One region of the Streptomyces sp. NPDC012769 genome, then DNA from elsewhere that is predicted to be linked to it. Evidence: riboswitches for the same ligand, from Rfam matches in the RefSeq annotation. Region 1 holds a riboswitch; the other holds the start of a gene.
What was found. Region 1 has a riboswitch for cyclic di-AMP ahead of ACFY7C_RS25195 (M23 family metallopeptidase). Riboswitches for the same ligand answer to the same signal wherever they lie in the genome.
Positions count from the first base shown of each region.

Region 2: linked by a shared signal. The riboswitch ahead of ACFY7C_RS08400 (M23 family metallopeptidase) and the one ahead of ACFY7C_RS25195 (M23 family metallopeptidase) in region 1 are both predicted to bind cyclic di-AMP.

Region 1 is NZ_JBIBCP010000005.1:16,364-27,500, forward strand. Features, by position in the region: gene ACFY7C_RS25170 (MFS transporter) at 1-477, shown strand, start outside; gene lhgO (L-2-hydroxyglutarate oxidase) at 560-1,759, shown strand; gene trmB (tRNA (guanosine(46)-N7)-methyltransferase TrmB) at 1,913-2,632, shown strand; gene ACFY7C_RS25185 (PrsW family intramembrane metalloprotease) at 2,811-4,124, shown strand; gene ACFY7C_RS25190 (aldo/keto reductase) at 4,180-5,130, opposite strand; gene ACFY7C_RS25195 (M23 family metallopeptidase) at 5,181-6,278, opposite strand; cyclic di-AMP (ydaO/yuaA leader) riboswitch at 6,290-6,437, opposite strand; gene ACFY7C_RS25200 (PP2C family protein-serine/threonine phosphatase) at 6,650-7,732, opposite strand; gene ACFY7C_RS25205 (MerR family transcriptional regulator) at 8,243-8,983, opposite strand; tRNA gene ACFY7C_RS25210 (tRNA-Met) at 9,100-9,173, opposite strand; gene ACFY7C_RS25215 (rhodanese-like domain-containing protein) at 9,236-9,730, opposite strand; gene sigJ (RNA polymerase sigma factor SigJ) at 9,941-10,834, shown strand; gene ACFY7C_RS25225 (amidinotransferase) at 10,906-11,137, opposite strand, start outside.
Region 2 is NZ_JBIBCP010000001.1:1,887,391-1,898,527, reverse strand. Features, by position in the region: gene ACFY7C_RS08435 (cation acetate symporter) at 1-584, shown strand, start outside; gene ACFY7C_RS08430 (response regulator) at 650-1,342, opposite strand; gene ACFY7C_RS08425 (ATP-binding protein) at 1,339-3,006, opposite strand; gene ACFY7C_RS08420 (CobW family GTP-binding protein) at 3,232-4,290, shown strand; gene ACFY7C_RS08415 (DNA topoisomerase (ATP-hydrolyzing) subunit A) at 4,404-6,860, opposite strand; gene ACFY7C_RS08410 (M16 family metallopeptidase) at 7,042-8,388, shown strand; gene ACFY7C_RS08405 (M16 family metallopeptidase) at 8,415-9,782, shown strand; cyclic di-AMP (ydaO/yuaA leader) riboswitch at 9,985-10,150, shown strand; gene ACFY7C_RS08400 (M23 family metallopeptidase) at 10,163-10,933, shown strand; gene ACFY7C_RS08395 (GntR family transcriptional regulator) at 11,102-11,137, shown strand, end outside.

The DNA.
Region 1 (11,137 bases):
CTCGTCGAGGCCCGGGCGCACGCCAAGGCGAGCGACGGGGCGGCGGCCGCCGCCGCGCTCAAGGCCGCCGAGGGCTGGCTGGAGCGCTCCCGCGACGGCGACGCCGACCCGTCCTGGCTCGGCTTCTACTCGTACGACCGCTTCTGCGCCGACGCCGCCGAGTGCTACCGCGACCTGAAGGCGCCCCGCCAGGTGCGCCGCTTCACCGAGCAGGCGCTGTCCCGGCCCACCGAGGAGTACGTGCGCTCGCACGGGCTCCGACTGGTGGTCTCGGCGGTGGCCGAGCTGGAGTCGGGCAATCTGGACGCGGCCTGCGCCGCCGGCACGCGCGCGGTGGAGGTGGCCGGGCGGATCTCGTCGGCCCGCACCACCGAGTACGTCCGCGACCTGCTGCACCGGCTCGAACCGTACGGGGACGAGCCGCGGGTCATGGAGCTGCGGGAGCGGGCCCGCCCGCTCCTCGTGGCGCCCGCGTGACGTGACACGTGTCCCACGCTGCGGGCGGTTTAGCCGGGTTGTCAGTGGGCCAGTGCACTATCAGGGGTGGGAGGTGGCGCTGGTGTCCGATTCGGACCGCTATGACTGTGACGTGCTCGTGATCGGCGGCGGGATCGTCGGCCTGTCGACGGCGTACGCGATCACGCGCGCCGCGCCGGGCACCCGCGTCACGGTCCTGGAGAAGGAGCACGCGCCGGCGCGCCACCAGACCGGGCGGAACAGCGGCGTGATCCACAGCGGGATCTACTACCGGCCGGGCTCGCTCAAGGCCCGCTTCGCGGTCGAGGGCGCGGCCGAGATGGTCAAGTTCTGCGCGGAGTACGGGATCCCCCACGAGGTCACGGGCAAGCTGATCGTCGCCACCGGGCGCGAGGAGCTGCCCCGGCTGCACGCGCTCGTGCAGCGCGGCCGGGAGAACGGGATCCCGGTGCGCGAGCTCGGCCCGGCGCAGATCAGCGAGTACGAGCCGCGGGTGCGGGGCCTGGCCGCGATCCACGTGGGCACGACGGGCATCGTCGACTACGGGGCGGTGGCGGCCAAGCTGGCCGAGGCATCGGGCGCCCGCATCCTGTACGGCTCGGAGGTCACCGTCATCGACCGGCGGCCCTGGGGCGTGGCGGTGCGCACGGCGGCGGGCCGCGTGGTGCGGGGACGGGTCCTGGTGAACTGCGCCGGACTGCACTGCGACCGGGTGGCGCGGCTCGCGGGCGACGACCCGCAGATGCGGATCGTCCCCTTCCGGGGTGAGTACTACGAACTGGCGGACCCTTCGCTGGTGCGGGGCCTGGTCTATCCGGTGCCCGATCCGGCGTTCCCCTTCCTCGGCGTCCATCTGACCCGCGGCATCGACGGCGGTGTCCACGTCGGACCGAACGCGGTCCCGGCGCTCGCCCGGGAGGGCTACGGCTGGTCGGTCGTCCGCCCGCGCGAGCTCGCGGGCACCCTCGCCTGGCCCGGCAGCTGGGCGATAGCCCGCGCGCACTGGCGCTACGGGGCGGGCGAGCTGCACCGCTCGCTCTCCAAGCGCGCCTTCACCGAGGCCGTACGGCGCATGCTGCCGCTCGTCGAGGAGCGCGACCTGCGACGGGCGACCCCAGGGGTGCGGGCGCAGGCGGTGCTGAAGGACGGCACGCTGGTGGACGACTTCCTGATCCGCGAGTCGGCACGCACGGTCCATGTCCTCAACGCGCCCTCGCCGGCCGCGACGGCCTCCCTGCCGATCGGCCGCGAGGTCGCGGGCCGGGCACTGGCGCTGCTGTAGGGGACGGCGGGTCCGGCCCCGGGGGCGCCCCGGGCGGCGGGCCCGGCGGGGCTCGGCCGGGCCCCGTAGAATCGGGGCATTGTGTCTGAGCAGCCTGTGAACCCCCCGCGCCCCGCCCCCGCCGAGCAGCCCGTCGCGCGTCGCGGCAGCCGCATGTTCGCACCCGGGGAGGGGCCCTCGCCCGATCCGGCGGGGTCGCACTTCGAGCGGCGGATCCGCAGCTTCCAGCCCCGCCGCAGCCGCGTCACCGCGGGACAGGCCGAGGCCATGCTGAAGCGCTGGCCCGACTGGGGACTCGACATCGACGGCAGCCGGGTGCTCGACCTGGACGAGATGTTCGGGGGGCTGCCGGTCGTCCTGGAGATCGGCTTCGGGATGGGCGAGGCCACCGCGCAGATGGCGGCCGCCGACCCCGGCACCGGCATCCTCGCCGTGGACGTGCACACCCCCGGCCAGGGCAACCTGCTCGGCCTCGCGGACCGCAACGGCCTGACCAACGTCCGGGTCGCCAACGGTGACGCGATCATCCTGCTGCGCGAGATGCTCCCGCCGGAGTCCCTCGCCGGCTGCCGGGTCTACTTCCCGGACCCCTGGCCCAAGAAGCGCCACCACAAGCGCCGGCTCATCCAGCCGGACTTCCTCACCCTGCTCGCGCCCCGGCTCAAGCGCGGCGGGCTGCTGCACTGCGCCACGGACTGGGAGCCGTACGCGGAGCAGATGCTGGAAGTGCTCACCGCGCACCCCGACTTCGAGAACACCCAGGGCGACGGCGGCTACGCCCCGCGGCCCGGGTACCGGCCGCTGACCCGCTTCGAGGGGCAGGGGCTCGACAAGGGGCACGTCGTCCACGACCTGCTCTTCCGCCGCCGGTAGACAGGTTTTCCACAGACAGCCACGGGCAGCCTCAGGCGCCCCGACCGGGTTTTCCACAGGAGGCGGGAACTCCCTCGCCGCTGTCGGTGGCGCTCGTTAGGGTCGTCGTGTGTCGTCGAACCCCATCGCCGGTCCTGCCGCCGAGCCCGTCCCCGCCCACTCGCACGCCCAACCGGCCGTGCCCGCGCCCGCTCCCGTGCCCGAGCTCGAGAGCGACCAGCCGGACTTCGCGGCCGTCCCGGAGCGTGCCAAGTGGCGTTACAAGCCGCGCAAGGCGTTCTGGCGCAGCCGGGTGCTGCGGGCCGTCGCGCTGATCGCCGTGCTCGCGCTGTGCGCGCTGGCGATCCTCGCGCTGGTGCGGGAGCAGACCGGCACCGAGGGCTTCCTCGTCGGCCTCGGCCTCGCGGTGCTGCCGGTGCCGCTGCTCATGGCCGCGTTCCGCTGGCTGGACCGGGTCGAGCCGGCTCCCTGGAAGAATCTCCTCTTCGCGCTCGCCTGGGGCGCGTTCGCCTCCACCCTGGTCGCGATCCTCGCCAACTCCTTCGCCGTGGAGTGGATCAGCAGCGCCACCGCCGACCCCGGCTCGGCCGACACGCTGGGGGCGACCGCCGTCGCCCCCGTCGTGGAGGAGATCGCCAAGGGCGCCGCCGTGCTGCTGCTCTTCCTCTTCCGCCGCCGGGACTTCACCGGCCCGGTCGACGGTTTGGTCTACGCGGGCTTCACCGCCACCGGCTTCGCCTTCACCGAGAACATCCTCTATCTGGGCAACGCCTTCGGCGAGGACCAGGAGTTCGGCGCCGCCGGGCTCGGCTCGGTGACGGTGGGGACGTTCTTCGTCCGGATCATCATGTCCCCGTTCGCGCACCCGCTGTTCACGTCGCTCACCGGCCTCGGCTTCGGCTTCGCCGCCCTGCTCCCGGTCACCGCCCGGGCCCGCCGCACCCGGCTGGTGCTGCTGCCGCTGGGCGGTCTGCTCCTCGCCATGGGCATGCACGCCCTGTGGAACGGCTCGGCGACCTTCCACCCGCTGGCCTTCGTCCTGGTCTACGGGATGTTCATGGTGCCGGTGTTCGCGCTGCTGACCTGGCTCGCGATATGGAGCCGGCAGAAGGAGCTGCGCACGATATCCGGGGAGCTCCCGGCGTACGCGACGGCCGGCTGGCTCGCCCATGACGAACCGCTGGCGCTGTCCTCGATGCGGGCCCGGGCCCTGGCCCGGGGCTTCGCCGCCCGCAGCTTCGGCAAGCCGGGCGCGCAGGCCGTCGGTGAGTACGAGGCGTTCGCGACGACCCTGGCGTTCCTGCGCCACCGGGCCCGTCGCGGCCAGGCGGCGCCGGACTTCACGGCCCGCGAGCAGGAGCTGCTGCACCACCTGTGGCAGCGCCGCCGGATCGCCTCCCCCGCGCTGACCCACGCGGCCCGGGTGACCGGCCGGGTGTGGGTGCCGCCGCAGTATCTGGACTACGGCGGCTACAACCCGTACCGGAGCTGACGGCCCCCCACCGGCGGGCCCGCCGCGCGGCCGGCCGCGGGCTCGGGCGGTCGGGTCAGCGGACCTGCGACGCCTCCGTCAGGGTGGCGAGCTCCGCGTCCGTCAGCCGCAGGTCGGCGGAGGCGACGAGCGCCGGGAGCTGCTCGACGGTGCGGGCCGAGGCGATCGGGGCGACGACGGTCGGGCGGGAGGCCAGCCAGGCCAGGGCGACGCTGGCGACCTCGGCGTCATGGGCCTCGGCGACCGCGTCGAGGGCGGCGAGGACCTTCGGACCGCGCTCGCTCTCCAGGTGCTTGGCCGCACTGCCGGCGCGGACGCTGCTGACGGTGCCGCCCGGCCGGTACTTGCCGGTGAGGAAGCCGGAGGCCAGTCCGAAGTACGGCACGGCGGCGAGCCCGGCCTGCTCGGCGGTCTCCATCAGCGCGCCCTCGTAGGTGTCACGCGAGACCAGGTTGTACTGCGGCTGGAGGGCCACATAGCGGGTGAGGCCCTCGGCCGCGGCGAAGTCGAGGGAGGCGCGCAGCCGCTCGGGGGAGATGTTGGAGGCGGCGACGGCGCGGACCTTGCCGTCCTTCACCAACTGGTCGAGGGCGGTGACGATCTCCTCGACGGGCACGGACTCGTCGTCGAAGTGCGTGTAGTAGAGGTCGATGTAGTCGGTGCCGAGGCGGCGCAGCGACTCCTCGGCGGCGGCCTTGATGGTCGTGGCGCTCAGGCCCTTGTACTGCGGGTGGGCGCCGACCTTGGTGGCGACGAGGACGTCGGAGCGGTTGCCGCGGGAGGCCGTCCAGCGGCCGATGACGGTCTCCGACTCGCCGCCCTCGTTCCCCTCGGCCCAGGCGGAGTAGACGTCGGCGGTGTCGACGAAGTTGCCGCCGGCGGCGGCATAGGCGTCGAGGACGGCGAAGGACTGCGCCTCGTCGGCGCTCCAGCCGAAGACGTTGCCTCCGAGGGCGAGCGGGAAGACGTGCAGGTCTGAAGTGCCCAGCTGGCGAAGAGAGGTCATGAGTCGGTCAACCCCCCGCGCCGCCGGGCGTATTCCGTTTCCGGCCGGACTCAGACGGTCAGGCCCTTGGAGCGGAGCCAGGCCGCCGGGTCGATGCCGTCGCCGGACGGGGTGTGGACCTCCAGGTGGAGGTGGGGGCCGGTGACGTTGCCGGTGGCGCCGACGCGGCCGATGGTCTCTCCGGTGCCGACCGACTGGCCCGCGCTCACCGTCATCGACGACAGGTGCGCGTACCAGATCTCCGTGCCGTCCGCGAGCTCCAGGACGATCCGGTAGCCGTACGAGCCGGACCAGCCCGCCGACTTCACGGTGCCGCCGTGGACGGCCTTGACCGGGGTGCCGGTGGGGGCGGCGAAGTCCAGGCCGGTGTGGTAGCCGGAGGACCACATCGAGCCGGACTCGCCGTAGGTCGAGGTGAGCGTGTACGAGGAGGTGGGCATCGCGTAGGAGGCCGCGAGCCTGGCCAGGCGCTCGGCCTCGGCCTTCGCCGCCGCCTCCTCCTCCGCCTTCTTCTTCGCCTCGGCGGCCGCCTGCTCCGCCGCCTCCGCCTTGGCCTCGGCCTCGGCCGCCGCCTTCTCGGCCGCGGCCTTCTCCGCGGCCGCCTTCTCGGCGGCGTCCGCGGCGGCCTGCTGCTGCTCGGCCTGCTGGAGGATGCGGGCGCGCAGCGCCTCGCCGGCGTCGGTCCGCGTGCCGGTCGCGGAGGCCCCGGCGCCGGAGGCGTCGTCGGCGGTGGTGAAGGTGAGCGCGGTGAGCGGCTGGGTGTTGTTCCCGGCCGCGACCGTGTCGGAGCCCTCCGAGCCCTCGGAGCCCTTGTCGTCCGCGCCGATCAGTGCGCCGACGCCGGGCAAGTCGGAGGCGTCGGGCAGGTCGACGTCCGGCAGCGCTATGGAGACCGGCGGCCTCTCCTGCGCGGTGGCCAGCCCGCCGGCGCCGACCGCGGCGATGACGCCGACACCCAGCACGGTGGAGGAGCGGGCGAAGTTGGACCGCTGCTTGACGACGCGGTGGCGTCCGCCGGAACGGCCCCGGTCCCGCAGGGAGTCCTCGGTGGGGTTCCACTCCTCCCCGTCCGCGCCCGCGGCGCCCGTCGCCCCGGAGGCGTCGAAGTAGTCGAAGGGGGATTGCGGAGCAGGGGTGTTGGAGGCCACGGAGGCGCTCTCCTTTCCTTCCTTCTCGCCTACCGGGTTAGCTGACGGGTTCGGAGCAGGAAGGTCTCCTACGGGCGGTGCCGCATGGGTGCGGTGGGGCCCGATTCACCCCAAGTGGTGGTTCCCCGGTTCCCTTACGGGATTCGGCGCGTGCGCACGGTGCCGTCTCTTGCGACGGCTGGGACGACCGCGCTGCGTTATCGAACGTTAATAGACGTGACCTCCCGATTCCAAGCCGTTCCCCTTGATCATTAGCTGAATTGGTAGGGAAACGCCCGAGTTGATCCCCCTTCAGAAGGGTGTCAGGACCAAACGCTCAAACTGACGTTACGTCAATTGTTATCGGAGTGACACCCTGCCACTACGCCCCGTCACACCCGGGGTCCGCCGCCCGGCGGCACCACCGGCATGGTCCGCCGCCGCTCCGGCTGCCCCGCCGCCGGACGGCTCACCGCGAGCAGCGCCATGTCGTCCGTGGTGCCCCCGCCCGAGTGCCGCCGCACGTCCGCCACCAACGCGTCCAGCAACTCCTCGGGCCCCGGGAAGATCCGCCCCGAGAGCCGCTCCCGCGGGTCGTAGAAGACCCCCTCCGCGTCCCGCGCCTCCGACAGACCGTCCGTGTAGAACAGCAGCGTCGCACCCGGCGGGTACGGCGACTCCTCGGCCCGGTCCGGCCACACCGCCAGGTCCCCCATCCCCAGCGGCAGCGCGGCCTCGCTCGGCCGCAGCACCTCCACACCGCCGTCCGCCCGCAGCAGCAGCGGCTCCGGATGGCCACGGTTGACCACCCGCACCACCCGATCGCCGCCCGGGATCTCCGCGAGCACCGCGGTGGTGAACCCCTCGAACGCGTCGAGCCCGTCGCGCCGCGTGCCCTCCCGGGCCAGCGCCCGCTCGAGCCGCGCCGCCACCCCCTCCAGCGTCGCCTCCTGCTCGGCCGCCTCGCGGAAGGCGCCGATCACCACGGCCACCGCCTCGACCGCGCCGAGGCCCTTCCCCCGCACGTCGCCGACCACCAGCCGCACCCCGTGCGGGGTGTCCTGCACCGCGAACAGGTCGCCGCCGATGAACGCGTCCGCCTGCGCCGCCTCGTAACGGGCGGCGATCTGCAGCCCCCCGATCCGCTCGGCCGGCGTGGGCAGCACCGCCTTCTGCGCCGTCTCCGCGATCACCCGCGCCGAGGCCAGCCGCTCCCCGCTCCGCCGCACCACCCGGCTGATCAGCACCGCCAGCGCCGACACCGTGGCGACCGTCAGCGTCTCCGTCAGCGTGGGGATCTGCGCCACCGTCCCGTTGTAGACGTGCAGACCGACGCTCGCGAGGACGGCGGCGATGCCCGTGAGCAGCGTCGTGAGCGTGGAGAAGAAGGGGGCCGCGATCAGCGGCGCGGCCGAGAACATCGGCGCCGCCGTGTACTGGGCCGGGGTCGACGCGTCGAAGACGACCCCGCCCATGATGACCAGCGGAGGGAGCGCGCGCAGAAAACGCCGTGCGCCACGGTACGGGCCGTACGGCGGCCGGGCGGACGCGCCGCGGGCCGCACCCGGGGGGCCCGAGGACGTACCGGCGGACGGCCCGGAGGCCGAGCCGGAGGAAGAGCCGGAGCCCGGACCGGAGGACGGACCGGAGCCGGCACCGGAGGACGGACCGGGGCGGCGGGCACCCGAAGGGCCCCGCCCGCGCCGCGCCGCTGCTCGCGCCACCTGTGCTCTCCCGCCTGGACGTGCCCGGCCGCGGACGGACCCGCGCCCTGTCCAGGGTGCCGTCAGGCGGAGCGGCTCGGCGACTCCTCCTCGGCCGGTTGGCGTACCGGCGGCGGCTCGGCCGGCCGGCCGCCCCGGGCCGGCAGCGCCATCACCCCCGCGCGGCCGAGGCCGGCCCCGCGCTCAGCCCCCGGCAAAGGGGCCGGCGCGGTTTCGGCCACCGTTCACTTCGGACTCCGCACGGAGCCCGGGAGCCCGGAGCTACAGGTTCCGCTCGGCGAAGACCGCCATCGCGTCCCGGACGAGGACGGCGGTGCCCTCCCCGTACCGGTCGTAGTTCCGGGTGAACCGCGGGTCGTCCACGTACATCCGGCCGAGACCGATGAAGTACTCCTTCGTCGGCGTCGTCGTGGTCGACAGCCACGCGTGGTGCCGTCGGGTGATCGCCTGCACCTCCTCGCTGTCGGGCGCGAGGCCCTTCGCGGCGGCCGCGGCGAAGTCGCGGGCGATGCCGTTCTGCTCGTCCATGAACGCCTTCTTCTCGGCGTCGCCGAGCGAGCGCCACCAGCGGTCGCCCCGCTCGTACGCCTCGCGGCCCCAGCGCTCGGTGACCTCGGCCTCGTACCGCGTGTGGTCGAAGCCGTCGAACATCTCCTCCGCCATCAGTTCCTCTCCTCTCTCGGTCTTGTGGAGAGTGGTGCGTACGGCCTCGATCTGCCGCCCGATGCGCTCGCGCTCCCGCTCGAGGAGGGCCAGATGCGTGCGCAGGGCGGCCGAGGTGTCCCGCTGGCCTTCGAGGACCTCGGCGATGGCGGGCAGGGAGAGCCCGAGCTCGCGCAGCAGCAGGATCCGCTGCAGCCGCATGAGTGCCGCCTGGTCGTAGTACCGGTAACCGTTCGCGCCGATCCGGCTCGGCTCCAGCAGCCCCAGGTCGCCGTAGTGGCGGAGGGTGCGGCTGGTGGTGCCGGCCTTTCTGGCGATCTCCTGGATCGACCACTCCATGCCGACCACGCTAGAACTTGACGTTACGTAAAGGTCAAACCGGAAATCGGGTCACGTGGTCCGCACACGACGAAGGCCCGGATCGTGAGAACGATCCGGGCCTTCGTGCTACTGAGTAGCGGGGACAGGATTTGAACCTGCGACCTCTGGGTTATGAGCCCAGCGAGCTACCGAGCTGCTCCACCCCGCGTCGGTGAATATGACCTTACGGCATGGTCGCCCGAAACCGAAATCGGTTTCCCCGGCAGCCGGTCAGCAGCCGCAGTCCTCCGCGTCGACCGGCGCCGTCAGCGGGTCCGCGTCCTTCTGCTCGGCGCCTTCCCAGGTCTCGTAACCGAAGCCCTCGCGCACCCAGTACTCGAAGCCGCCCAGCATCTCCTTCACCTGGAAGCCCAGCTCGGCGAGGGCGAGCGCGGCGCGCGTGGCGCCGTTGCAGCCGGGGCCCCAGCAGTACGTGACGACCGGGACGCTCTTGTCGAGGAGCTGCTCGGCCTGCTCGGGGATGAGCGCGGTCGGCAGGTGCACGGCCCCCGGCACGTGGCCCTGGTCCCAGGACGCGGTGGAGCGGGAGTCGATCACGACGAAGCCGGGGTCGCCGCCCGTGGCGCGGGCCTCGGCGAGGGCGGAGGCGACGTCGGACACGTCGGCGTGGAAGGCGAGGCTCGCGGAGAAGTAGGCCGCGGCGGCGGCCGGGGAGGCCGGGGGCGTACGGAGAACGGGATTGACCTGGTTCGCTGTCGTCGTCATGGTGATCAATCTAGGGAAGATGATCACCACGCTGAAGTGGCGATCCACGGCGGTCGGGGGGATCGGCCGGGGATTGCCGGGCGTTCAAGGCGGCCCGGCGGGGATCTCACGTACCGGAACGGAGAGGGCGGGAAAAGCCCCCTGTCGTCACATCCGTGTCCCGCCGTCCGTCATCACCATGTGACCGGACCCGAAGGGGAAGAGGCAACGATGGAGAACGAGCGCATGACGGGCCTCACGCCGCAGCTCCTGGCGGAGCGTTTCGAGGCCGACCGCGGCCATCTGCGCGCGGTCGCCTACCGCATGCTCGGTTCGCTCGGCGAGGCCGAGGACGCCGTCCAGGAGGCCTGGTTCAGGCTGAACCGCTCCGACGTGGCCGAGGTGCGCAACCTCAGCGGCTGGCTGACCACCGTCGTCGGCCGGGTCTGCCTCGACATGCTCCGCACCCGCACCTCCCGCCGCGAGGACCCGCTCGAGTACTACGTCCCCGACCCGGTCGTACGGGAGGAGGGCACCGCCGACCCCGAGAAGGAGGCGCTGCTCGCGGACTCCGTCGGCCTCGCGCTGCTCGTCGTCCTGGAGACCCTCGCCCCGGCGGAGCGGCTGGCCTTCGTCCTGCACGACATGTTCTCCGTCTCCTTCGACGAGATCGCCCCCCTCGTCGAGCGCACCCCCGCCGCCACCCGTCAGCTCGCCAGCCGCGCCCGCCGCCGCGTCAAGGACGCCGCCCCGACACCCGAGCCCGACACCACCCGGCAGCGCAAGGTCGTCGACGCCTTCCTGGCCGCCTCCCAGGCCGGCGACTTCGAGGGGCTGCTCACCGTCCTGGCCCCCGACGTCGTCCTCCGCGTCGACGGCGGCGACCTCACCGCGGCCGCCTCCAAGCTGGTCCGCGGCGCCGAGGCGGTCACCGCCCAGGCCCTCACCTTCGCCAGGTACCGCCACGAAGCCCGCCGCGTCACGGTCAACGGCGCCGCCGGCCTGGTCTCCCTCGCCCACGGCTCCCCGGTCGGCCTCATGGCCTTCACGATCGTCGACGACCGCATCGTCGAGATCGACATCGTCGCGGACCCGGACCGCCTTGCGGCCCTGGGAGTGCGCTGACGACGACCGGCTCAGGGGCCCGCGTTCCGGCATCCGGGCCATCGGCCGCCGGGCCGCGGGCGGCCCCGAGGTCACGCCGTGGCGGAGTCGAGGGTGCCGCGGCGGCGGACGTCGAGGGTGGCGCAGTGGAAGGAGCCGCCGAAGGGGGCGTAGTGGAGAAGGTCGCAGGGGATCGGGTCGAACCCCCAGGTCTCGAGGGCGCGGAGCATGCCGGTGTGGTGGCGGTCGGCGATCACGCGTTCGCCGTCGATGACCAGGACGTTCATGCTGAGCCACTTGCCGCAGATCGACGTGAACTTGAGC
Region 2 (11,137 bases), on a different contig from region 1:
GCGGCACGGTCCTCTTCGCCGTCGTCGCCGCCGTGGCGTTCGCCACCATCCTGGCCGTCGTCGCAGGCATCACGCTCGCGTCCTCCGCCTCCGTCGCCCACGACCTCTACGCCTCGCTGCGCCGCCCGCACGCCAAGCGGTACAGCGAGGTGACCGTCGCCCGGCTCGCCGCCGCCGGGATCGGCGTGGCAGCCATCGGCCTCGGCCTGCTCGCCCGCGACCTCAACGTGGCCTTCCTCGTCGGCCTCGCCTTCGCGGTCGCCGCCTCCGCGAACCTCCCGGTGCTGCTCTACTCGCTGTTCTGGCGGAGGTTCACCACCCGCGGAGCGGTCTGGTCGGTCTACGGAGGGCTGATCCCCGCCGTCCTGCTCGTGCTGGTCTCACCGGTCGTCTCCGGCAGTCCCGAATCGCTCTTCCCCGGCGTCGACTTCCAGCTCTTCCCGTTGCAGAACCCGGGCATGGTGTCCATCCCGCTCGGCTTCCTCGCCGGCTGGCTCGGCACCGTCACCTCGCCCGAGCCGCCCGACGAGGCCCGGCACGCCGAGACGGAGGTACGGGCACTCACGGGCGCCGGCGCGGTCTGACGAGGACATCCCCTGACGAGGGCCTCCAGCGCGGCCCGATGAAGGCCCCCGGCGCGGCCCGCGGGTCAGGGCGCCGCCGAGGTCACCCACACGTACCGGTGCTCGGGGCGGCCCGTCTCGCCGTACCTCAGCGAGAGCCGCACCCGGCCGGTCCGCTCCAGGAGCTTGAGATAGCGCTGGGCGGTCTGCCGGCTCACCCCGGCCCGCTCGGCGATCTCCTGCGCCGACAGGGGCCCGTCCGCCACGAGCAGCACCTGCCGCACCAGCCCGGCCGTCGTGGGGGAGTGGCCCTTCGGCAGATCCGGCTCCACCGACCCGGCCGACAGCGCCCCGAAGATCCGGTCCACCTCGGCCTGCTCCGCCTCGCCGCCGCCGTCGAGGGTGCGGCGCAGCGCCGCGTACGCCTCCAGCTTGGCGCGCAGTCCGGCGAAGCTGAACGGCTTCACCAGGTACTGCAGCGCCCCGTGCCGCATCGCCGCCTGTACGGTCGCGACATCACGGGCCGCGGTCACCATGATCACGTCACACTGCCGGCCGAGGGCACGCAGCTCCCGTACGACGGCGAGCCCGTTGCCGTCCGGCAGATAGTGGTCGAGCAGCACCAGATCCACCGGCGGTTCCGCCTCGGCCAGCCGGGCCAGGGCCTCGGCCGCCGAGTGCGCGACGCCGACCACGCGGAAGCCCGGCACCTTCGCCACGTACGCGGCGTTGACCCGCGCGACCCGTACGTCGTCGTCGACCACCAGGACGCCGATCACCGCGCCTCCTCCACGGCCACGGGGGCGAGCTCGTCGTCCGCCTCGCTCAGCGCCTCCGGCAGCACCACGGTGAACTCGGCCCCGCCGTCCGCTCCCGTACCCACCCGGGCGCTGCCGCCCCGGCGCTCCGCGAGCCGGCGCACCAGGGCGAGCCCGAGACCCCGCTTGCCGTGCGCCGGCGGCTGCTTAGTGCTCCAGCCCTCGGTGAAGATCAGCTCCCGCCGCTCGTCGGGCACGCCGGGACCGCTGTCCGCCACGCGCAGCACCACCGTCCGGCCCTCGGCCCGCAGATCCACCTCCACGCGCGCGGGGAGGCTGCCGGAGGCCGCGTCCAGGGCGTTGTCGACGAGGTTGCCGACCACCGTGACCAGCTCACGCGGGTCCACGAGCCGGTCGGGGAGCAGCGAGCCGGGCGCGATGCGCAGGGAGACGCCCCGCTCGGCGGCGACCGTGGCCTTGCCGACGAGGAGCGCGGCGACCAGCGGGTCGTGGACCTTCTCGGTGACCTGCTCGGCGGTCGCGCGGTGCACGCCGACCACCTCGGTGACGAACTCGGCCGCGTCCTCGTACATCTCCAGTTCGAGCAGGCCGAGCAGGGTGTGCATCCGGTTGGCGTGCTCGTGGTCCTGCGCACGCAGGGCGTCGATCAGACCGCGCGTCGAGTCGAGCTCGCGGCCGAGCCGCTCCAGTTCGGTGCGGTCGCGCAGGGTGGCGACGGCGCCTCCGTCGTCCGTCGGCATCCGGTTGGCGATGAGCACCCGGTTGCCGCGCACGGTCACCAGGTCCTCGCCGGTGGCCCGGCCGGCGAGCACGTCGGCGGTACGGCCCGTGCCCAGGACCTCGTCGAGCGGGCGTCCGGTGGCCTCGGGACCGAGCCCGAGCAGCCGCTGGGCCTCGTCGTTCATCAGCCGGATCCTGCCGGTGCGGTCGAGGGCCACCACGCCCTCGCGGATGCCGTGCAGCATCGCCTCGCGCTCGGCGAGCAGCGCCGAGATGTCGGAGAAGGCCAGGTCGTGGGTCTGCCGCTGCAGTCGGCGGGAGATCAGATACGCGGCGAGCGCGGCCGCGGCGAGGGCGCCGCCGGCGTAGCGGAGAAGGCCGGGGATCGCGGCGACGAGCCGGTCGCGGACGCTGTCGTACTCGATGCCGACCGACACCGCGCCGACGATCTCGCCGCGGCCGTCCCGCAGCGGCGCCTTGCCCCGGGCGGAGCGACCCAGGGTGCCGCTGTCGATCTCCATCACCTCATGGCCGGCGAGGACGTCGCTCGGGTCGGTGGAGACCACACTCCCGATCCGGGCGGGGTCGGTGTGGGACCAGCGGACGCCACGGATGTCCATGACGACCACGTACTCGGCCCCCGTCGACCGCCGGATCCGCTCCGCCTCCGCCTGCACCGGCCCTCCGGCCGACGGCCGGGTGGTCATCACCTCGGCGGCGATCCGCGGCGAGGCGGTGGTCTGCGCGATGGCGAGGGCGCGGCGCATGGCCTGGTCGTCGAGCTGCGCGCTGAGCGGGGCGAGGAACAGACCGGTGGCGAGCACCGTGACCCCGGTCGCGATGGCCAGCTGCATCAGCAGGACCTGCGAGAACACCCGCTGCGGCCACCCGAACCTGCGCCGGCGGACGGGCGGCCGCGCGGAGGAGGAGGGTGCGGGGCTCATGGCGGAAACGGTACGGGGACGAGGGCGCCGACCGGAAATGTCGCCGCCAGGGCGGCGGGGACGGTCTGCCGGCCGACCGGAAATGCCACCGGCAGGACCGCGGGGACGGTCTGCCGGCCGACCGGAAATGTCGCCGCCAGGGCGGCGGGGACGGTCTGCCTATCCTGGGGGCTTCGCAGGCGCGGGCACCGCCCGCACGTACCCGACGGCCCGGAGGCATGACCCTTGACCACCCAGCAGATCCCCGTCGTCGTCCTGGCCGGGTTTCTCGGGGCGGGGAAGACGACCCTGCTCAACCATCTGCTGCGCAGCGCGCGCGGGACGCGGATCGGGGTCATGGTCAACGACTTCGGCGACATCGGCATCGACGCCATGACCGTCGCCGGTCAGGTCGGCTCCACCGTCTCCCTCGGCAACGGCTGCCTGTGCTGTGCCGTCGACGCGAGCGAGCTGGACGAGTATCTGGAGGTGCTGACCCGCCCCGAGCTCCGCCTCGACGTGATCGTGATCGAGGCCAGCGGTCTCGCCGAGCCGCAGGAGCTGGTCCGCATGGTGCTGGCCAGCGACAACGAGCGGATCGTCTACGGCGGACTGGTCGAGGTGGTCGACGCGGCCGAGTTCGCGGGGACCCGCGCCCGCCACCCGGAGACCGACCGCCACCTCGCCGCCGCCGACCTCGTCGTCGTCAACAAGGCCGACCGGGTGGCGCCCGAGGAGCTCCGTACCGTACGGGAGACGGTCACTGGCCTCGCCGGACGGGCGGCCGTGGTCGAGGCCGTCCAGGGCCGCGTCGACCCGGAGCTGCTCTTCGACCGGGTCGTGCCCGAGGACGAGATCGCGGGACAGATGTCGATCGAGGACATCCTGTACGGCTCCGAGGACGAGGACCACGCCCACCCGCACGCGGCCTACGAGACCGTCTCGCTCACGGCCTCGACCCCACTGCACCCGCGCCGTCTGATGGCCTTCCTCGACTCGCGCCCCGAGGGCCTCTACCGGATCAAGGGCTTCGTCGACTTCGGCACGGCCGACCCGGCCAACCGCTACGGCGTCCACGCGGTCGGCCGCTTCCTGCGCTTCTCCCCGGAGCCCTGGCCCGCGGACGAGCCCCGGCTGACCCAGCTGGTGCTCATCGGCACCGGGGTCGACGCCGCCGCCCTGCGCAAGGAACTCGCCGCCTGCGAGCAGAACGGCCCGGGGGACGTCCCCGACGAGCACAGCATGTGGGGCGTGCTGCGGTACGTGCCCGGCACCGAGGACGAGCCGGACGCTGCTTCCTCCTGAGCGATCCCGGATTCGGTACGACTCCTGAGCGGTCCGGATTCGATACGAGAACGCCCCCCGGCCCGCGCCGACGCGCGGACCGGGGGGCGTCCCGGTATCGAGCCGGGGGCCGGCTAGCCGATCGGTCCCGCCACCACGTCCACCGGCTTCGCCAGCGGCGTGCCCGAGCCGTCGCGGCGCGGGTCGAGCTCCGGGAGGTCCACCGGGGTGCCGTTCTTCTGGGCGGCGCGGGCGGGGGTCGCTCCCGCCCAGGCCAGGAGCAGGACGTCCTCGCCCTTCAGGAAGCGCTGGCAGCGGACTCCGCCGGTGGCCCGGCCCTTGCGCGGGTACTGATCGAAGGGGGTGAGCTTGGCGGAGGTCGGGGCCGCTCCGGTGAGCGTGCCGGAGGAGCCGGCCACCGTGAACACGGCGGCCTCCGCCGCCGGGTCCACGGCGGTGAACGAGATCACCTCGGCGCCCGCCGTCAGCTTGATGCCGGCCATGCCGCCCGCGGGACGGCCCTGCGGCCGCACCTGGGAGGCCGGATAGCGCAGCAGCTGGGCGTCGGAGGTGATGAAGACCAGGTCCTCCTCGCCCGTGCGCAGCTCCGTCGCGCCGACGATCCGGTCGCCCTCCCTGAGGGTGATGACCTCCAGCTCCTCCTTGTTCGCCGGATAGTCCGGCACCACGCGCTTGACCACGCCCTGCAGCGTGCCGAGCGCCAGGCCGGGCGAGGCCTCCTCGAGCGTGGTCAGGCAGACCACGGTCTCGTCCGCCTCCAGGGACACGAACTCGGCCAGCGGCGCGCCGCCCGCCAGCGTGGGCGCGCTCGCCGTGTCGGGCAGCTGCGGCAGGTCGATGACCGCGATCCGCAACAGCCGGCCGGCCGAGGTCACCACGCCGATGTCACCGCGCTGGGTCGCCGGGACCGTCGAGACGATCACGTCGTGCTTGGCGCGCTTGCCGTCCTGCACCGTCGGCAGCTGCTCGGTCACCGTACGGGCCAGCAGTCCGGTCGAGGAGAGCAGCACCCGGCAAGGGTCGTCCGCGACCTCGAGGGAGACGGCCGTCACCGGGGCGCCCGCCGACTCCAGCAGGACCGTGCGCCGCTCGGTGGCGAACTTCTTCGCGACGGCCGCCAGCTCCGCCGAGACCAGCTTGCGCAGCTCCGCGTCGGACTCCAGGATCCCGGTCAGCTCGTCGATCTCGCCGGTGAGCCGGTCGCGCTCGCTCTCCAGCTCGATCCGGTCGAACTTGGTGAGCCGGCGAAGCGGGGTGTCCAGGATGTACTGCGTCTGGATCTCGCTCAGCGAGAAGCGCTCGATCAGGCGCTCCTTGGCCTCCGCCGAGTTCTCGCTCTGCCGGATCAGCCGGATGACCTCGTCGATGTCGAGGAGCGCGACGAGCAGGCCCTCCACCAGGTGGAGCCGGTCGCGCTTCTTGCCGCGCCGGAACTCGGAGCGACGACGGACGACGTCGAAGCGGTGGTCGAGGTAGACCTCCAGGAGCTCCTTGAGGCCGAGCGTCAGCGGCTGTCCGTCGACCAGCGCCACGTTGTTGATGCCGAAGGACTCCTCCATCGGCGTCAGCTTGTACAGCTGCTCCAGGACCGCCTCGGGCACGAAGCCGTTCTTCACCTCGATGACCAGGCGCAGGCCGTGGTTGCGGTCGGTGAGGTCCTTGACGTCCGCGATGCCCTGGAGCTTCTTGGAGCCGACCAGGTCCTTGATCTTGGAGATGACCTTCTCGGGGCCGACCGTGAAGGGAAGTTCGGTGACGACGATGCCCTTGCGGCGCGCCGTCACGTTCTCCACGGTGGCGGTCGCGCGGATCTTGAAGGTGCCGCGGCCCGTCTCGTACGCGTCCTTGATGCCGGACAGGCCGACGATCCGGCCACCGGTGGGCAGGTCGGGACCCGGCACGAAGCGCATCAGCGCCTCCAGGTCCGCGTTCGGGTGGCGGATCAGGTGGCGGGCCGCCGCGACGACCTCGCCCAGGTTGTGCGGGGGCATGTTGGTCGCCATGCCGACCGCGATTCCCGACGCGCCGTTGACCAGCAGGTTCGGATACGCGGCGGGGAGCGCGACCGGTTCCCGCTCCTGGCCGTCGTAGTTCGGCGCGAAGTCGACGGTGTCCTCGTCGATGGACTCCGTCATGAGCAGTGCGGCCGGGGCCATCCGCGATTCCGTGTACCGCATGGCGGCCGGCGGGTCGTCGTTGCCGAGCGAGCCGAAGTTGCCGTGGCCGTCGACGAGCGGCACGCGCATGGAGAAGGGCTGTGCCATGCGGACCATCGCGTCGTAGATCGACGCGTCGCCGTGCGGGTGCAGCTTGCCCATGACCTCGCCGACGACCCGGGCGCACTTCACGAAGCCGCGGTCGGGCCGCAGGCCCATCTCGTTCATCTGGAAGACGATGCGCCGCTGCACGGGCTTCATGCCGTCGCGGGCGTCGGGCAGCGCGCGGGAGTAGATCACCGAGTACGCGTACTCGAGGAAGGAGCCCTGCATCTCGTCAACGACGTCGATGTCGAGGATTCGCTCCTCGAACGCGTCGTCCGGCGGCGGTGTCTTCGTGCTGCGGCGGGCCATCGCGGCTGCGGCTCCTTCACCAACATGGTTGATCTGACGCGGACCATTGTGGACCGTGCCACCGACAACGCCGACCGCGACCCGGAAGAGGGACATCCGTGACGGCCGGGAACTTCGCCAGGTGTCGGCGCGCTTGCATACAGTGGCAGGACTTTTTCACATCGCGATCGAAGGGACGTACATGCCCATGGGTCACACGGCCACGGCCGAGGCCGGCTCCGGCGGCCTGACAGCGACCGAGCACCGGCTGGCCAACGGCCTGCGCGTGGTGCTCTCCGAGGACCACCTGACCCCGGTCGCCGCGGTCTGCCTCTGGTACGACGTCGGCTCGCGTCACGAGGTGAAGGGCCGCACCGGCCTCGCCCACCTCTTCGAGCACCTGATGTTCCAGGGCTCGAAGCAGGTCCACGGAAACGGTCACTTCGAGCTGGTGCAGGGCGCGGGGGGCTCGCTCAACGGCACGACGAGCTTCGAGCGCACCAACTACTTCGAGACCATGCCCGCCCACCAGCTGGAGCTGGCGCTCTGGCTGGAGGCCGACCGCATGGGCTCGCTGCTCGCGGCCCTGGACGACGAGTCCATGGAGAACCAGCGGGACGTCGTCAAGAACGAGCGCCGCCAGCGCTACGACAACGTGCCGTACGGCACCGCCTTCGAGCGGCTGACCGCCCTCGCGTACCCGGCGGGCCACCCGTACCACCACACCCCCATCGGCTCGATGGCCGACCTGGACGCCGCCACCCTGGAAGACGCCCGGAACTTCTTCCGCACCTATTACGCGCCGAACAACGCGGTGCTCTCGGTCGTCGGCGACATCGACCCGCAGCAGACCCTCGCCTGGGTGGAGAAGTACTTCGGCTCCATCCCCGGCCACGACGGCAAGCCCGAGCCGCGCGACGGCTCGCTGCCCGACGTCATCGGCGAGCAGCTGCGCGAGGTCGTCGAGGAGGAGGTCCCGGCCCGTGCGCTGATGGCCGCCTACCGGCTGCCGCACGACGGCACGCGCGCGTGCGACGCCGCCGACCTGGCCCTGACCATCCTGGGAGGCGGCGAGTCCTCCCGTCTCCACAACCGCCTGGTCCGCCGCGACCGCACGGCCGTCGCCGCCGGCTTCGGCCTGCTGCGCCTTGCCGGCGCGCCCTCGCTCGGCTGGCTGGACGTCAAGACCTCCGGCGGCGTCGAGGTGCCGCGGATCGAGTCGGCCGTCGACGAGGAGCTCGCCCGCTTCGCGACCGAGGGCCCGACGCCCGAGGAGATGGAGCGCGCCCAGGCCCAGTTGGAGCGCGAGTGGCTGGACCGGCTGGGCACGGTCGCCGGCCGCGCCGACGAACTGTGCCGGTACGCGGTGCTGTTCGGTGACCCGCAGCTCGCCCTGACGGCCGTGAACCGGGTCCTCGACGTCACCGCCGAGGAGGTGCGCGAGGTCGCCCAGGCCCGACTGCGTCCGGACAACCGCGCCGTCCTGGTCTACGAGCCGGTGGCCGGCGAACAGAGCGACAGCGACGAGGAAGAGGGAGCGGACCAGTGACCGACGCTGCCGCGTCTTTGACGAGCATGACCTTCCACCCGCAGCCCCAGCCGGGCGAGGCCAAGCCCTGGGCGTTCCCCGCCCCGGAGCGCGGCGCGCTCGACAACGGCCTGACCGTGCTGCGCTGCCACCGTCCCGGCCAGCAGGTGGTGGCCGTCGAGATCTTCCTCGACGCCCCGCTGGACGCCGAGCCCGAGGGCCTGGACGGCGTCGCCACCATCATGGCGCGCGCCCTCTCCGAGGGCACCGACCAGCACAGCGCCGAGGAGTTCGCCGCTGAGCTGGAGCGCTGCGGCGCCACCCTCGACGCCCACGCCGACCACCCCGGCGTGCGGGTCTCCCTGGAGGTGCCGGTCTCCCGGCTGCCCAAGGCGCTCGGCCTGCTCTCCGAGGCCCTGATCGCCCCCGCCTTCGCCGAGACCGAGATCGAGCGCCTGGTGCGCAACCGGCTCGACGAGATCCCGCACGAGACGGCCAACCCGGCCCGCCGGGCCGCCAAGCAGCTCTCCAAGGAGCTGTTCCCGGCCGCCGCCCGGATGTCCCGGCCGCGCCAGGGCACCGAGGAGACCGTCGGCGCGATCGACGCGGCCGCCGTCCGCGCCTTCTTCGACGCCCACGTCCGGCCGGCCGCGGCCACCGCCGTGGTCGTCGGCGACCTCACCGGTGTCGACCTGGACAAGGTGCTGGACGAGTCCCTCGGCGCCTGGACGGGCGCTCCGGCCGAGCCCCGCCCCATGCCGCCCATCACGGCCGACGACACCGGCCGGGTCGTCGTCGTGGACCGCCCCGGCGCCGTCCAGACGCAGCTGCTCATCGGCCGCGTCGGCGCCGACCGCCACGACCGGGTCTGGCCGGCGCAGGTGCTCGGCACGTACTGCCTCGGCGGCACCCTCACCTCCCGCCTGGACCGCGTCCTGCGCGAGGAGAAGGGATACACCTACGGCGTGCGGGCCTTCGGCCAGGTGCTGCGCTCCGACGGCAAGGGCAACGGCGCCTCGATGCTCGCCATCAGCGGCTCGGTCGACACCCCGAACACCGGCCCGGCGCTCGAGGACCTGTGGAAGGTGCTGCGCACGCTGGCCGCCGAGGGGCTGACCGACGCCGAGCGGGACGTGGCGGTGCAGAACCTGGTGGGCGTCGCCCCGCTCAAGTACGAGACGGCCGCCTCCGTCGCGGGAACGCTCGCCGACCAGGTCGAGCAGCACCTCCCGGACGACTACCAGGCGCAGTTGTACGCGCGGCTTGCCGAGACGGGCACGGTGGAGGCGACCGCGGCCGTGGTCAACGCCTTCCCGGTGGACCGGCTCGTGACCGTGCTCGTCGGCGACGCGTCGAAGATCGCGGAGCCGGTGCGGGCACTCGGCATCGGTGAAGTGACCGTCGTCACCGGCTGATTGAGTTGCCGTCACGGACGGCGGAGGACCCCGACGACCTGCTTCGTCGGGGTCCTCTCGTATGTCCGTATTGTCGTCGATCATGCCTGAATGCCCTGTGGCATGTCTTACAAACGAGCGCGTCTGTTTGGCGATTGCCCGAAGATCGGCCTAGCGTCGACCCGGCTGTCCGGCCGTTGCACCACGCCGCATCCGCGGCAACGGACAGTCATCGCCGAGTCCCCGCAAGGCGCGAGCCTGGGGAGCCGGGGACCCGCACGCAGTCCCTGGGGTGAATCGGACGCCTTCGCTCCGCGCGGAGGGGCCCGTAGGAGACCTTCCTGCTCCGAACCCGTCAGCTAACCCGGTAGGCGAGAGGGAAGGAAAGGATCAGCCACTACATGGCGTTCACCCGTGCCACCGGGAAGCATCGTGGTCCGAGCCGAATGGCGCGCCGCAACGCCGGCCTCGTCGGCGTGGCGACCCTCGCCACCACCGGCGTCATCGGCACCCTCGCCTCCCCGGCGCTCGCCGCCGACACGGAGGAGCCCTCTCCCGAGGACACCGGCCTCACTCAGGTGATCACCGAGGAGTCCCTCTCCGAGCGGGTCGACGCCCAGGCCGCCGCGCAGGAGAAGGAGGCCTACGAGGCCGCCGCCCGCGCCAAGGCCGCCGCCGAGGCGAAGCGCAAGGCCGAGGCCCGCGCCAAGGAGATCCGCGCCGCCAAGGAGCGCGCGGCCCGTGAGGCCGAGCGCAAGCGCCTGAACTCCTTCCAGCTCCCCGTCGCCGGCACGTACGTGTCCACCGGTTACAAGACCGGCGGCTCGCTCTGGTCCTCCGGCAGCCACTCCGGCATCGACTTCCACGCCTCCTACGGCAGCAAGGTCGTCTCCGTCGGCACCGGCACCGTCGTCGAGGCCGGCTGGGGCGGCGCGTACGGCAACAACATCGTCATCCGGATGCACGACGGCACGTACACCCAGTACGGCCACCTCTCCGCGATCAGCGTCTACGTCGGCCAGAAGGTCACCCCCGGCGAGCAGATCGGCATCTCGGGCTCGTCCGGCAACTCCACCGGCCCGCACCTCCACTTCGAGGCGCGCACCAGCGCCGAGTACGGCTCGGACATCAACCCGATCTCCTACCTCCGCGCCCGCGGCGTCGACGTCTGATCCGACGGACCCGCTCACACGACCGAAAAGGCCCCGGCTCCTGAGAGCCGGGGCCTTTTTCGTCCCCGAATTCCGGGGCGGCATCGGAAATTCCGGCGTCCTGCAATAGAGTCGCCGGAACAAGCGCCGCTCGATGGGGTTTCGCGCGGATCAAAGGGGAGGTCGGACATGCGCATTCCCGCGCACTCGGTATGCACGGCGATC